DNA from 3 places in the Kitasatospora sp. NPDC022785 genome. Region 3 is predicted to be linked to each of the others. Evidence: riboswitches for the same ligand, from Rfam matches in the RefSeq annotation. Region 3 holds a riboswitch; each other region holds the start of a gene.
The links. Region 3 has a riboswitch for cobalamin ahead of metE (5-methyltetrahydropteroyltriglutamate--homocysteine S-methyltransferase). Riboswitches for the same ligand answer to the same signal wherever they lie in the genome.
Positions count from the first base shown of each region.

Region 1 (3,815 bases), on a different contig from region 3:
TGCCCCGGCTGACGCCGGAGCGGGCGGCGAGCGCATCGAGGGTGTGGCCGCGCTCGGCACGTACACGCTTGAGGTTCCGGGCGAGGGCCTGGGAGACGAGGTCGGGGTCCGGCACGCGGTCAGTCCAGTTCAATATATTGATTCGAATAGTTCAGTTGAGTGGACTACGCTGCCCACTCGGCAACGAGTCCATTCGACTGTACTGCGGGGTGCATTGTGCTGTCCTACGTTCTGCGAGCCCTCCGGGTCGCCCCGTGAGCGCCCTGCTCGCCCTCTCCGCCAGCCTGCTCTGGGGCCTGGCCGACTTCGGCGGCGGCGCGCTGACCCGCCGGCTGCCGGCGCTGGCCGTGGTGGTCGCCTCCCAGCTGACCGCCACCGTGCTGCTGCTCGCCGCCGTCCTGGCCACCGGCGGCTGGACGGACGCCTCCCCCGCCCTCTGGTACGCCGTCGCCGCCGGGGTGATCGGCCCGTTCGCCATGCTCGCCTTCTACCGGGCGCTCGCGCTCGGCCCGATGGGCGTGGTCTCGCCGCTGGCCACCCTAGGCGTCGCGGTACCGGTCGGCGTCGGTCTGGCGTTGGGCGAGCGCCCCGGGCTCGGCCAGGCCGCCGGGATCGCGGTCGCCGTGGTCGGCGTCGTGCTGGCCGGCGGGCCGGAGCGGGGCGGACCGGCCGCCGCCCGGCGGGTGCTGGCACTCACCCTCGCCGCCGCCTTCGGCTTCGGCGCGGTGATGGCCCTGATCGCGCACGCCTCCGCCGGCGGCGGGCTGCTGCTGGTGCTCTGCGTCCAGCGGCTCTGCAACGTCGCCGTCGGCGGCGGTGCGCTGCTGCTCAGCCTGCGCGGCAGCAAGAGCGGGGGCCACAGCGAGGGCGGGCGCGACAGCGAAGGCGGGCGCGGTGGCCGGCTCCTGCCCGGCCTGCGGGACAGGCTCCCCGCGCTCACCGCGGTCGGCGTGGCCGACGTCGCCGCCAACGGCACGTACGCGATGGCCTCGCACAGCGGCTCGGCCGCGGTGGCCGCCGTGCTGGCCTCGCTCTATCCGGTGGTCACCGCGCTGATGGCCCGCGGGGTACTGAAGGAGCGGCTGCGCCCCGTCCAGGTGGTCGGCGCCGGGCTCGCCGTGGCCGGGACACTGCTGCTCGCGGCGGCCTGACGGACGCCGGCTGGTTCACGGGCTACTTCGCCGCCTCCGAGGCGGCCGGCTCCGACGCGGTGGCCCTCGACGCTGCGACCTCCGACGCGGTGCCCTTCGACGCTGCCACGCCCGACGCGGCGGCCTGCGGGGCGGCCGCATCCGAGGCGGCCGGCTCCGCGCCCGGCGTCACCGCCTGGGGGCTCCAGCGCTGCTCGACCCCCGCGACCCGCCAGTAGGCGATCGCCGCCGCCCAGACCACCACGAACAGCCCGACGATCGCGTAGCCGACGTTGTCCAGCGAGATGTCCGCGATCCAGCCGCTGACCGGGTCGGTGAGGTCCAGCTTCTCGTGCAGGACCCCGACCAGCTCGATGGTGCCGATGATGAACGCCACCGCGATCGACAGCCCGGTGATGGTCAGGTTGTAGTACACCTTGCGCACCGGGTTGGAGAACGCCCACTGGTACGCGAAGTTCATGAACGTCCCGTCCAGCGTGTCGAACAGGCTCATCCCCGCCGCGAACAGCAGCGGCAGGCAGGCAATCGCGTACCAGGGCAGCCCGGAGGCCGCGCCGGAGCCGGCCATCACCATCAGGGTCACCTCGGTCGCGGTGTCGAAGCCGAGGCCGAGGACCATGCCGACCGGGAACATCTGGCCGGGCCGGGTGATCGAGCGGGTCGCCCGGTTCAGCACCCGGGCCAGGAAGCCGCGCGAGTTGAGGTGCTCCTCCAGCTCGGCCTCGTCGAACTGCCCGGCCCGCATCGAGCGGAACACCTTCAGGATGCCGAACAGGGCGGCCAGGTTGAGCGCGCCGATCAGGTAGAGAAAGGCGCCGGAGGCGGAGGTGCCGACCACGCCGAGCCACTGGTGGGTGGCCGACTCGTCGTCCATCAGCGTGTTGGCCAGCTGCGCGCCGCCCGCCACCAGGGTGGCCATGATGACCACCATCGAGGAGTGGCCGAGGGCGAACCAGAAGCCCACCGAGACCGGGCGCTTGCCGTCCGCCATCAGCTTGCGGGTGGTGTTGTCGATCACCGCGATGTGGTCGGCGTCGAAGGCGTGCCGCATCCCGAGGGTGTACGCGGTGATGCCCAGGCCCACCCCGAAGACCTGGGTGCCGACCTCGTACTTCTCCGGGGCGACCAGGAATATGAGCGTCCCGAACGCCACCACGTGCATGGCCAGGATCACACCGACCAACCCGGCCGTGCGGACGGTGTCCTCCCGCCTCCAGCGGAAAGTGGGCAGGACGGACGGCGCCGCCGGAGCAGCGGCGGTTTCGGGCACGGTCATCTGCAGATCACGCTCCAGCACCTCGTGGAAAGTCGTTCGTGAGATGCCGTGGCCGGTCTCCTGGCTGACGGGGCTTCCGTACCCGCCTTCCCAGGCGCGCGAGGCACCCAGTGGCGTCGTGGGTACGGACGACTCCCCCGATCACAGTGGCGAGGGCCGCTCCGGACTTGAACCCCTGAGGGTTCGTCACCGGTCTTCCCGAGCACCACGGCGGGCAACACGGTAGGGGTCCCCGCATCACCCTTGCAAGGCTGCGCACCTGCGCAGGTGTCCAGGATCACAGACCGGGGCCTGCGAGAATGTCCTCATGCATCTCGTACCGGCCGACCGCGCGGGTCAGCGCACCATCGACGGGCACCGGGTCTGCGAGGCCATCGCCGCCATCGGCGACACCGGGCACGTCCGGTCCTGGGCCGAGCGGTTCTCACTGCTCGCCGACCCGGGGCGGCTCTCCCTGCTGCTCGCCCTGCACCGCGCCGGTCCGCTCGCCGTCACCGACCTCGGCGTCGCCACCGGCATGCGCGACCCCGCCGTCTCACAGGCGCTGCGACTGCTCCGCACGGCCGGCGTGGTCACCGGGGACAAGGACGGACGCGTGGTGCGCTACCGGCTCGTGGACGATGCCATGCGCCCCCTGCTGGACGAATGCGCCGCCGCCGAGCACCACGAGCCGGCGCCCGACAGCGCCGACGGCTCCGCGGCCGACCGGCACGGGCCCACCGCTGCGGCCGGCTGACCCACCCGCCGCGGCTGACCCAGCTGTCGGCCGACCCACCCGTCGGCCGACCCGCCCGGAAACCACCCCGGGCGAGGCCACCGGCCGCTCCGGGCGTGTCCGGCCGGCGGGGGCTCCTGAGCCGGCATCAACCGTTCCGGGCGACCGGGGTCACCCCTCCCGCGACCGGGGTCACACCTCCCGCACCAGGCGCTCGAAGCGGCGGAGCGAGCGCCGGGCCAGCGGGTCGGTGGCGGGCCGCAGGGCGCGGGTGACCAGGCCGGCGGCGGGGAGACGGAAGGCGCCGAGGAAGGCGAACCGGGTGCCGTCCGGCTCGGGGCGGGCGGCCATACCGCCGAGCAGGAAGCGGCTGCGCATCAGGCACCAGCCGGGCGTCAGCTCGACGTCGAAACGGGCCCGCAGCCGGCTGTGGCCCACCACCAGGGCCTCGGCGCGGCCGTCCGCCGGGCCCGCGGTGAGGCGGACGGAGCGGAGGTCCGGCAGCCAGCGCGGCAGCCCGTCCTCCAGGTCCGCCGCGACGGCCCAGACCTGGTCGAACGGCGCGTCGATCACCGTCTCGCGGACGTCGGCGCCGGGGGTGACGGCGGCGATGACGTGCAGTCGGCGCACCGGGTCGAAGGCCGCCACCGGCCAGGGGTTCTGCGCGCTCACT
Region 1 is NZ_JBVHHB010000002.1:328,390-332,204, forward strand. It holds gene ACZ3YO_RS04760 (helix-turn-helix domain-containing protein) at 1-115, opposite strand, end outside; gene ACZ3YO_RS04765 (EamA family transporter) at 255-1,151, shown strand; gene nicT (Nickel transporter NicT) at 1,174-2,427, opposite strand; cobalamin riboswitch at 2,461-2,652, opposite strand; gene ACZ3YO_RS04775 (ArsR/SmtB family transcription factor) at 2,735-3,163, shown strand; gene ACZ3YO_RS04780 (SRPBCC family protein) at 3,335-3,815, opposite strand, start outside; gene ACZ3YO_RS04785 (RNA polymerase sigma factor) at 3,811-3,815, opposite strand, start outside.
Region 1: another riboswitch for cobalamin. It lies ahead of nicT (Nickel transporter NicT); the one in region 3 lies ahead of metE (5-methyltetrahydropteroyltriglutamate--homocysteine S-methyltransferase).

Region 2 (3,815 bases), on a different contig from region 3:
TCGACCTCGTCCAGTACGGGGTACGGCTGGGCGCCGATCACGTCCACGTGGTGGCCCAGCCTGGCCAGTTCACGGGAGAGGTGCCGTACGTAGACGCCCTGGCCGCCGCAGAACGGGTCGCCGCGGTACGACAGGAGGGCAATCCGCAGCGGTCGCGCGGTCATCCTCGGCCCCCATCTCTGCTACTAGGTGTGCTGCCGGTCGGTAAAGTAGATCAGGTTTCAGTGTGAGGTGGAGTTCGCCACTGACCATGTGAACAATGAGAGACCTCGAAGATACCGGCCCGTAGCTTCTCGTCAGGAGCCAGGGCTGGTGATTCACGCCACGCCGGATCACCCGCCCGACCTGCCGGACCAGCTCCGCCGGACCGGCCGGACGGACCTGCTCCGGAACCGTTCCGGACATGCTCCGGCACTTCAGGAGCACCCCGCCACTCTCGCGCACCGGGAGCACCCTTGCCGTCGCCCGCCGCACCACACCCTGCGCCGCCCGCCGCGGCGCACCCCGCGCCGCGCTCCGCACCGACCCCCGCACCGCACCCCGACGGCCCGCCGCTGACCGCCCGGCAGGCCGAACGGCGGCGGCGGATCCTGCGCTCCGCGACCGCGCTGGCGGCCCGCGGCGGGTACGACGCGGTGCAGATGCGGGAGGTCGCGGAGGGCGGGCAGGTCGCGCTCGGCACCCTGTACCGGTACTTCCCGTCGAAGGTACATCTGCTGGTCGCGGTCATGCTGGAGCAGTTGCAGAGCCTCCAGGAGCACGTCCGGCGGCACCCTCCGGCCGAGCTCGAACCGGCCCCGCGGGTCGCCGAGACACTCACCCGCGCGTTCCACGCGCTCCAGCGCGAACCACTGCTGGCGGAGGCGATGGTCCGGGCGCTCTCCTTCGCGGACCGCTCGGTCAGCACCGAGGTGGACCTCGTGAGCACCGCCACCGGACAGCTGATCCTGGACGCGATCGGCCAGTCCGGTCCGCCCACCGAGAGCCAGCGTGCCGCCGTCCGGGTGATCGAGCACACCTGGCACTCGGCGCTGGTGTCCTGGCTCTCCGGCCGCTCCTCGATCGCCGAGGTCCGCGCCGACCTGCACACCGCCGCCCGGCTGCTCACCCTGCCGTGACGCCGGTCGGCCGCCTGCCGGCCGCCGGCTCACCGCTGCCGTGCGGCCGTTCGCCGGTGCTCGCCCCGATCGGTGGCGGTGCCCGCCGCCCAAGTGGAACCTGTTCTCGCCCGGGCCGGTTCGGCAGCCCCCGCGCGGCCGCTAGAGTCGAGCCGCAGGACAATTCCATCCCGCTTCTCCTCCGGGGAAAGCCGGTGCGAATCCGGCACTGACCCCGCAACCGTGAGCCCGGCGCTGGACGGCCGGGCGAGTCGGAATGCCCGGGGAGGGGCGAGCGGCCACACCGGGCACACCCGCGCCCGGCACCCGTCGAGGTCTACGGATCGGCCCACCCGGGCCACCACCGCTCACCGAAAGGCTCACCTCCACCATGCTCACCGCCGCCCGCCTGGGCGCCGCCGCCCTGACCGCCACGCTGCTCACCGGCGCCGCCGCCGTGCCGGCCCTCGCCGACAGCCCCTCACCCAGCGCCGCGGCCGTCCCCGAGGGCCTGTACGGCAAGGGCGACCCGACGTTCGACGGGGTGTGGCGGCAGTCGCTCGCCCTCACCGCACTGGCGGGCGCCAAGGTGACGCCCGCCGACTCCGCCGTCTCCTGGCTCACCGGCCAGCAGTGCGCGGACGGCGGCTGGCAGTCCTTCCGTGCGGACACCACGGCCGCCTGCGCCGCCGCGACCGGGGACAGCAACGCGACCGCCGTCGCCGTCCAGGCGCTGGTCGCACTCGGCGGGCACCAGGACGCCGTCGACAAGGGCGTCCAGTGGCTCAAGGCCAACCAGAACGCGGACGGCAGCTGGGCCTACAACCCCGGCAGCCCCGGCGACGCCGACTCCACCGGCCTCGCCGTCAACGCCCTGCTCGCCGCCAAGGTGGACCCGGCCGGCGTCGCCAAGGCCGGCAAGAGCGCCTTCGACGGGCTGGCGCTCTTCCAGCTCGGCTGCGCCGCCCCCGCCGACCAGCGCGGCGCCTTCGCCTACCAGCCCAAGCCGGACGGTGCGCTCGAACCGAACGCCCTCGCCACCGGCCAGGCCTCGCTGGCCGCCGTCGGCGGGAAGCTGCCGGTCACCAACACCAACCGGACCGACGCCGCGCCCAAGGCGCTCACCTGCGCGGACGGCTCCACCGGCGCGGCCGGCTCGGCGCCGACGGCCGTGCCGCGCGCCGACTCCGGCGAGGCCGCGGGCGCCTACCTCACCGCTCAGCTCGCCGCCGGCGGGCAGCACCTCACCCTCACCACCCCCGGCGCCGCCCCGACCCCCGACTACACCGCCACCGCCTGGGCCGCGCTCGGCCTGATCCAGGGCGGCCACCCGCAGCAGGCCGCCGGCGCGGTGGACTGGCTGGCCAAGGAGGGCACCACCTGGACCAAGGGCGGCACCGACGCCTCCGCCACCGCCACCCTGCTGCTCGTCGCCCAGGCCGCCCAGCGCGACCCGGCCTCGTTCGGCGGCGACCTCGTCGCCCAGCTGACCGCCCTCGGCCCGGTGCCCAAGGCGACCGCCTCCGCCACGGCCTCCGCGCCGGCGAAGGGGAAGAAGGACGGCAGCATCAGCCAGTGGTGGCCGATCGGCATCGGCCTGCTCATCGGCATCGGCGGCGGCGTGGTCCTGAGCATTCAGCGCAAGCGCGGCCCGAAGCCGTGACCAGCCCGACCACGCCGGCACCGGTGAGCCCGGCAGCAGCAGCCGCGGCACCGGGCCCCCCGGCAGCCGCCGCCCCAGCAGCAGCTGCTCCGGCAGGATCCACCGCGGCACCCGCTGCTCCCGGCCACTGCCGACGGGTGGCGCCCGCTCTCGTCCGGTTCGTCGCCGGGGTGGTGGCCGGGGTGCTGATCCTGCTGGTGCTCGCGGCCGCGCCGGCGCAGGCCGCCGGGTACCGGTACTGGTCGTTCTGGAAGTGGTCCGACGGCGGGTGGGCCTACCAGCAGCAGGGGCCCTCCGTGTACGTGCCGCCGGACGGTGGCGTGGACGGATGGCGCTTCGCCGTCAGCCCCGACGGCGGCCGGGACGCCGCCCGCCCCGGCACCGCCCCGGACTTCGCCACCGTCTGCGGCGGCACGCCCGCGCAGCAGGGGCGGAAACGCGTTGGCGTCGTCCTGGACTTCGGCACCGCCGCCGACGCCGGCGGCGAGACCCCGCCGGGGCCCCGTACCGCCTGCGCCGTCGTACCCGGCAACGCCAGCTCGGCCGAGGTGCTGGCCACCGTCGCCCCGCCGCTGCGGTACGACACCAGCGGGCTGCTCTGCGCCATCGCCGGCCACCCGAAGGCAGGCTGTGCCGACCAGCTCGGCGCAGCAGGCCGGCCCTCCGATCAGCCCTCCGACCGTTCCTCCGCCGACGCCATTACTGGCGCCGCGCGCAACGACGACTCGCCCGGCACCGGCGGCCCGAACCCCGGCATGATCGCCGGCGCCGCGCTCATCGCCGTCCTGGCCGCGGGCGCCGTCTGGCAAGCGCGTCGCCGCCGCTGAAGCGGGCGCCCGAATATGTCGACCGGTCCACATATACCGACCGGCCTATCTATATCGACCGGTCTACTTATGACGACCGGTCTACAGAAAATGACCGCCCGTACGACCAAGGCGGAGTAGGAAGCCGGCCCGTCCGACTTCCTACTCCGGGCGCCGCCCAACGCCCGCTGTCCGCCCCGGCACCATGCCGCCCCAACCCGCCCACCCCCGACCTGGACCCCCTCCCCC
Region 2 is NZ_JBVHHB010000001.1:105,411-109,225, reverse strand. It holds gene ACZ3YO_RS00485 (glycosyltransferase family 4 protein) at 1-164, opposite strand, end outside; gene ACZ3YO_RS00480 (TetR family transcriptional regulator) at 456-1,118, shown strand; cobalamin riboswitch at 1,280-1,400, shown strand; gene ACZ3YO_RS00475 (prenyltransferase/squalene oxidase repeat-containing protein) at 1,489-2,760, shown strand; gene ACZ3YO_RS00470 (SCO2322 family protein) at 2,898-3,587, shown strand.
Region 2: another riboswitch for cobalamin. It lies ahead of ACZ3YO_RS00475 (prenyltransferase/squalene oxidase repeat-containing protein); the one in region 3 lies ahead of metE (5-methyltetrahydropteroyltriglutamate--homocysteine S-methyltransferase).

Region 3 (3,815 bases):
GGCCGCAGTCGGGGTTGACCCAGAGCCGCTCGGCCGGGATCGCCGCGAGCCCGGCCCACAGCAGTGAGACGGCCTCGTCGGTGCTCGGCACCCGCGGCGAGTGGATGTCCCACACACCCGGGCCGACCTCGCGCGGGTAGCCGGCGCCCGCCAGCTCACCGGCGACCTGCATGTGCGAGCGGGCCGCCTCCAGCGAGATCACGTCGGCGTCCAACTCGTCGATGGCGCGGAGGATGTCACCGAACTCGGCGTAGCACATGTGGGTGTGGATCTGGGTGTCGGCGCGCACCCCGGAGGTGGCGAGCCGGAAGGCGACGGTGGCCCAGTCCAGGTAGGCCGGGCGGTCGGCGGCCCGCAGCGGCAGGGTCTCGCGCAGGGCCGGCTCGTCGACCTGGACGACCGCGGCGCCGGCGGCCTCCAGGTCGGCGACCTCGTCGCGCAGGGCGAGGGCGACCTGGAAGGCGGTCTCGGCGAGCGGCTGGTCGTCGCGGACGAAGGACCAGGCGAGCATGGTGACCGGGCCGGTCAGCATGCCCTTGACCGGACGGTCCGTCAGGTCCTGGGCGTAGCGGAACCAGTCGACGGTCATCGGGTGCGGTCGCGAGATGTCCCCGGCGAGGACCGGCGGGCGCACGTACCGGGTGCCGTAGGACTGCACCCAGCCGTGCCGGGTGGCCAGGTAGCCGGTGAGCTGCTCGGCGAAGTACTGGACCATGTCGTTGCGTTCGGGCTCGCCGTGGACGAGGACGTCCAGCCCGGCCTTCTCCTGGAACGCGATCACCTCGCGCACCTCGGCCTCGATGCGCTCCCGGTACGCGGCCGCGTCGATCCGTCCCGCCGTCAGGTCGGCCCGGGCGACGCGTAGTTCGGCCGTCTGCGGGAAGGAGCCGATGGTCGTGGTCGGCAGTAGCGGCAGGCCGAGCCGGGCGCGCTGGGCCTCGGCGCGCTCGGGGTAGGCCTGGGCCCGGCGGCCGTCGGCCTCGGTGACGGCGGCGGTGCGGGCGCGGACGGCCGGGTCGCGGGTGATCGGCGAGCCGGCACGGGAGGCGAGGACGGCGCGGTTGGCTGCGAGTTCGGCGGTGATCGCGTCGGTGCCCTCGCGCAGGCCGCGGGCGAGCAGCGCGGTCTCGCCGGCCTTCTGGCGGGCGAAGGCGAGCCAGCGGGCGATCTGCGGGTCCAGGTCGTGTTCGGCGGCGGCGTCCAGCGGGACGTGCAGCAGGGAGCAGGACGGCGCGACGTCGACGGTGCCGGCCAGGCCGAGCAGGGTCGCCAGGGTGGTCAGCGACTTCTGCAGGTCGTTGATCCAGACGTTGCGGCCGTCGACCACACCGGCGACCAGGCGCTTGCCGGGCAGTCCGCCGACGGCGGCGAGGTCGTCGAGGTTGCCGGCGGCCGGACCGGTGAAGTCCAGTGCGAGGCCGTCGACCGGCGCCTTGGCGAGCACGGGCAGGGCCTCGCCGAGGCGGTCGAAGTAGCTCGCGACGAGCAGCTTGGGCCGGTCGGCGAGGGCGCCGAGGTCGCGGTAGGCGCGGGCGGCGGCGTTCAGCTCGGCCGGGGTGCGGTCCTGGACGAGCGCGGGCTCGTCCAGCTGCACCCACGCGGCGCCGGCGGCGCGCAGGTCGGCGAGGAGCGCGGCGTAGACGGGCAGCAGCCGGTCGAGCAGGGTGAGCGGCCGGAAGTCCTCCGCCACCCCGGGCGCCGGCTTGGCGAGCAGCAGGTAGGTGACCGGTCCGACCAGCACCGGGCGGGCGTCGTGGCCGAGCGCGACGGCCTCGCGCAGCTCGGCCACCTGCTTGGCCGGGTTCGCGGTGAAGACGGTGTCGGGGCCGAGTTCGGGCACCAGGTAGTGGTAGTTGGTGTCGAACCACTTGGTCATCTCCAGCGGCGCGACGTCCTGGGTGCCGCGCGCCATGGCGAAGTAGCCGTGCAGCGCGTCGGCGTCGACCGCCGCGCGGTGGCGGGCGGGAATCGCGCCGACGGCGACGGTGGCGTCCAGCACGTGGTCGTAGAGCGAGAAGTCGCCGGTGGGGACTTCCCGGATGCCGGCCTCGGCGAGCTGCTGCCAGTTCTCCCGGCGCAGGTCGGCGGCGGTGGTCAGGAGGGCGTCGGCCGTGACCGCACCCTTCCAGTACCCCTCGATCGCCTTCTTGAGCTCCCGGTTCCGGCCCTGCCGGGGGTAGCCGTGGACGGTGGCCCGGGTTGCCGCGGCTGCGGACTTCGCTGTCAAGGGACTCTCCTTCGCGAGCCTGTCTCCTGTGGTCCCCGGTGACGGGACGAAGGCGCGAAGGGGTGACGAACCGGGCGGGGCCACGAGCGCACGAACGGCGCCGAACCCGCCTGGTATGTACGCCGACCCGCCCACGAGGTCACCGGGATGGCCGCGCGCGATCGGTCGCGTGCGGGCAACGGGCAGGTCTTCGGACTCGCGGGCACGGCCGCCCGTGAAGGGCGGACACCTACTGGCCGTCGCTTCCCAGACCCGGCCGGGCCCAGTGCGTATGACGGCGTTCGTTCCCACTCACCGCTGCGGGGCAGTCCCGGATTCCCACCGGGTTCCCTCTTGCGACGCGCCTGCCTGGCGGGCAGGGCGAACCAGCTGCCCGGCCAGCCTATAGGGAATCCGGTGGGCGGCGGACACGGATTCGCTCGACTCATCCACATTCCGGGACGCCTTCGGCCGCGGCCGGCCGGATCACGGGCCTGCTGCCGTCGGCACCGAGGGCGCCCGGACCCGCTCGGCGCCGGGCCCGGGACCGCCGTCCGCGAGCGGTAACCCCGGCCGCCCCACCGGCGGCCGTCTCACCAGGCGGAACGGCGCGAGGTGCGCCGGGGCGGGAGCCGACCGGCCGGCAGCTCACAAGATGATGACGATTGAACAAGCGGTGCCACCCAGGCGAATAAGGGCGCCCTTATTTAGGCTAGCCTCACCTCATGCATCACGTCCTGTCGGCCGCGACCACGGCCGGATACACCATGCCCCAGGTCTGGCGGATCCTCACCAAGGCCGGCTACTTCATCGGCCTCAGCGGAGCCATCGGCGCCACCGTCACGTACGCGACCACCGTGCGCCCCGCGCTGCGCGCCGCGGAAACCGGCGGCCAGGACGCCGAGGTCCTGCGAAGAAGATCGGCGACCTACCTCGCCTGGGCAGGGGTGGTGCTGCTGGCCGCCGGCTACTTCCAGCTCGCCGCCCGTCTCGCCCGCGCCGGCAAGGGCATGCCGTTCGGCGACGCCCTCGCCCCGGACCGGATCTGGGACTACCTCCACGCCCCGGCCGCCAAGGGCGCCTGGATCGCCCAGGGCACCGTCTACCTCGTCCAGAACGCCGCCCTGGCCGTGACGGCCGCCGTCCTCATCGCCCTCTTCGTCCCGGCCGTCCGCCGCCACACGGACACCATCGCCCTCACCGCGCTGCCGCTCTCCCTGGCCGTCACCCTGATCGCCGCCGTGCCCGCCACCAAGCCCGCCGACCTGGACAAGTGGCTCGACCTCGCCTTCGACCAGACCCACATCGTCTCCGGCGTCGTCTGGCTCGGCGGCCTCGCCCTCCTGGTCGCGCTCGCCGGCACCCGGGGCCGGCTCGGCGACGGCGCCGGCCTTCTCTGGGCCGACATGTGGCGCCGGTTCAGCCTCGTGGCCATGGTCTGCGTCGGCGCCGTGACCATCTCGGGCCTCTGGCTCAGCTGGAAGCACGTCGGTGCGATCTCCCAGCTGTGGACCACCGGCTACGGCATCGCCCTGCTCGTCAAGATCCTCCTGGTCGCCGGCCTCGTCGCCGCGGGCGCCTTCAACCAGTTCTGGCTGATGCCCCGCAT
Region 3 is NZ_JBVHHB010000015.1:88,575-92,389, reverse strand. It holds gene metE (5-methyltetrahydropteroyltriglutamate--homocysteine S-methyltransferase) at 1-2,227, opposite strand, end outside; cobalamin riboswitch at 2,392-2,612, opposite strand; gene ACZ3YO_RS22970 (CopD family protein) at 2,932-3,815, shown strand, end outside.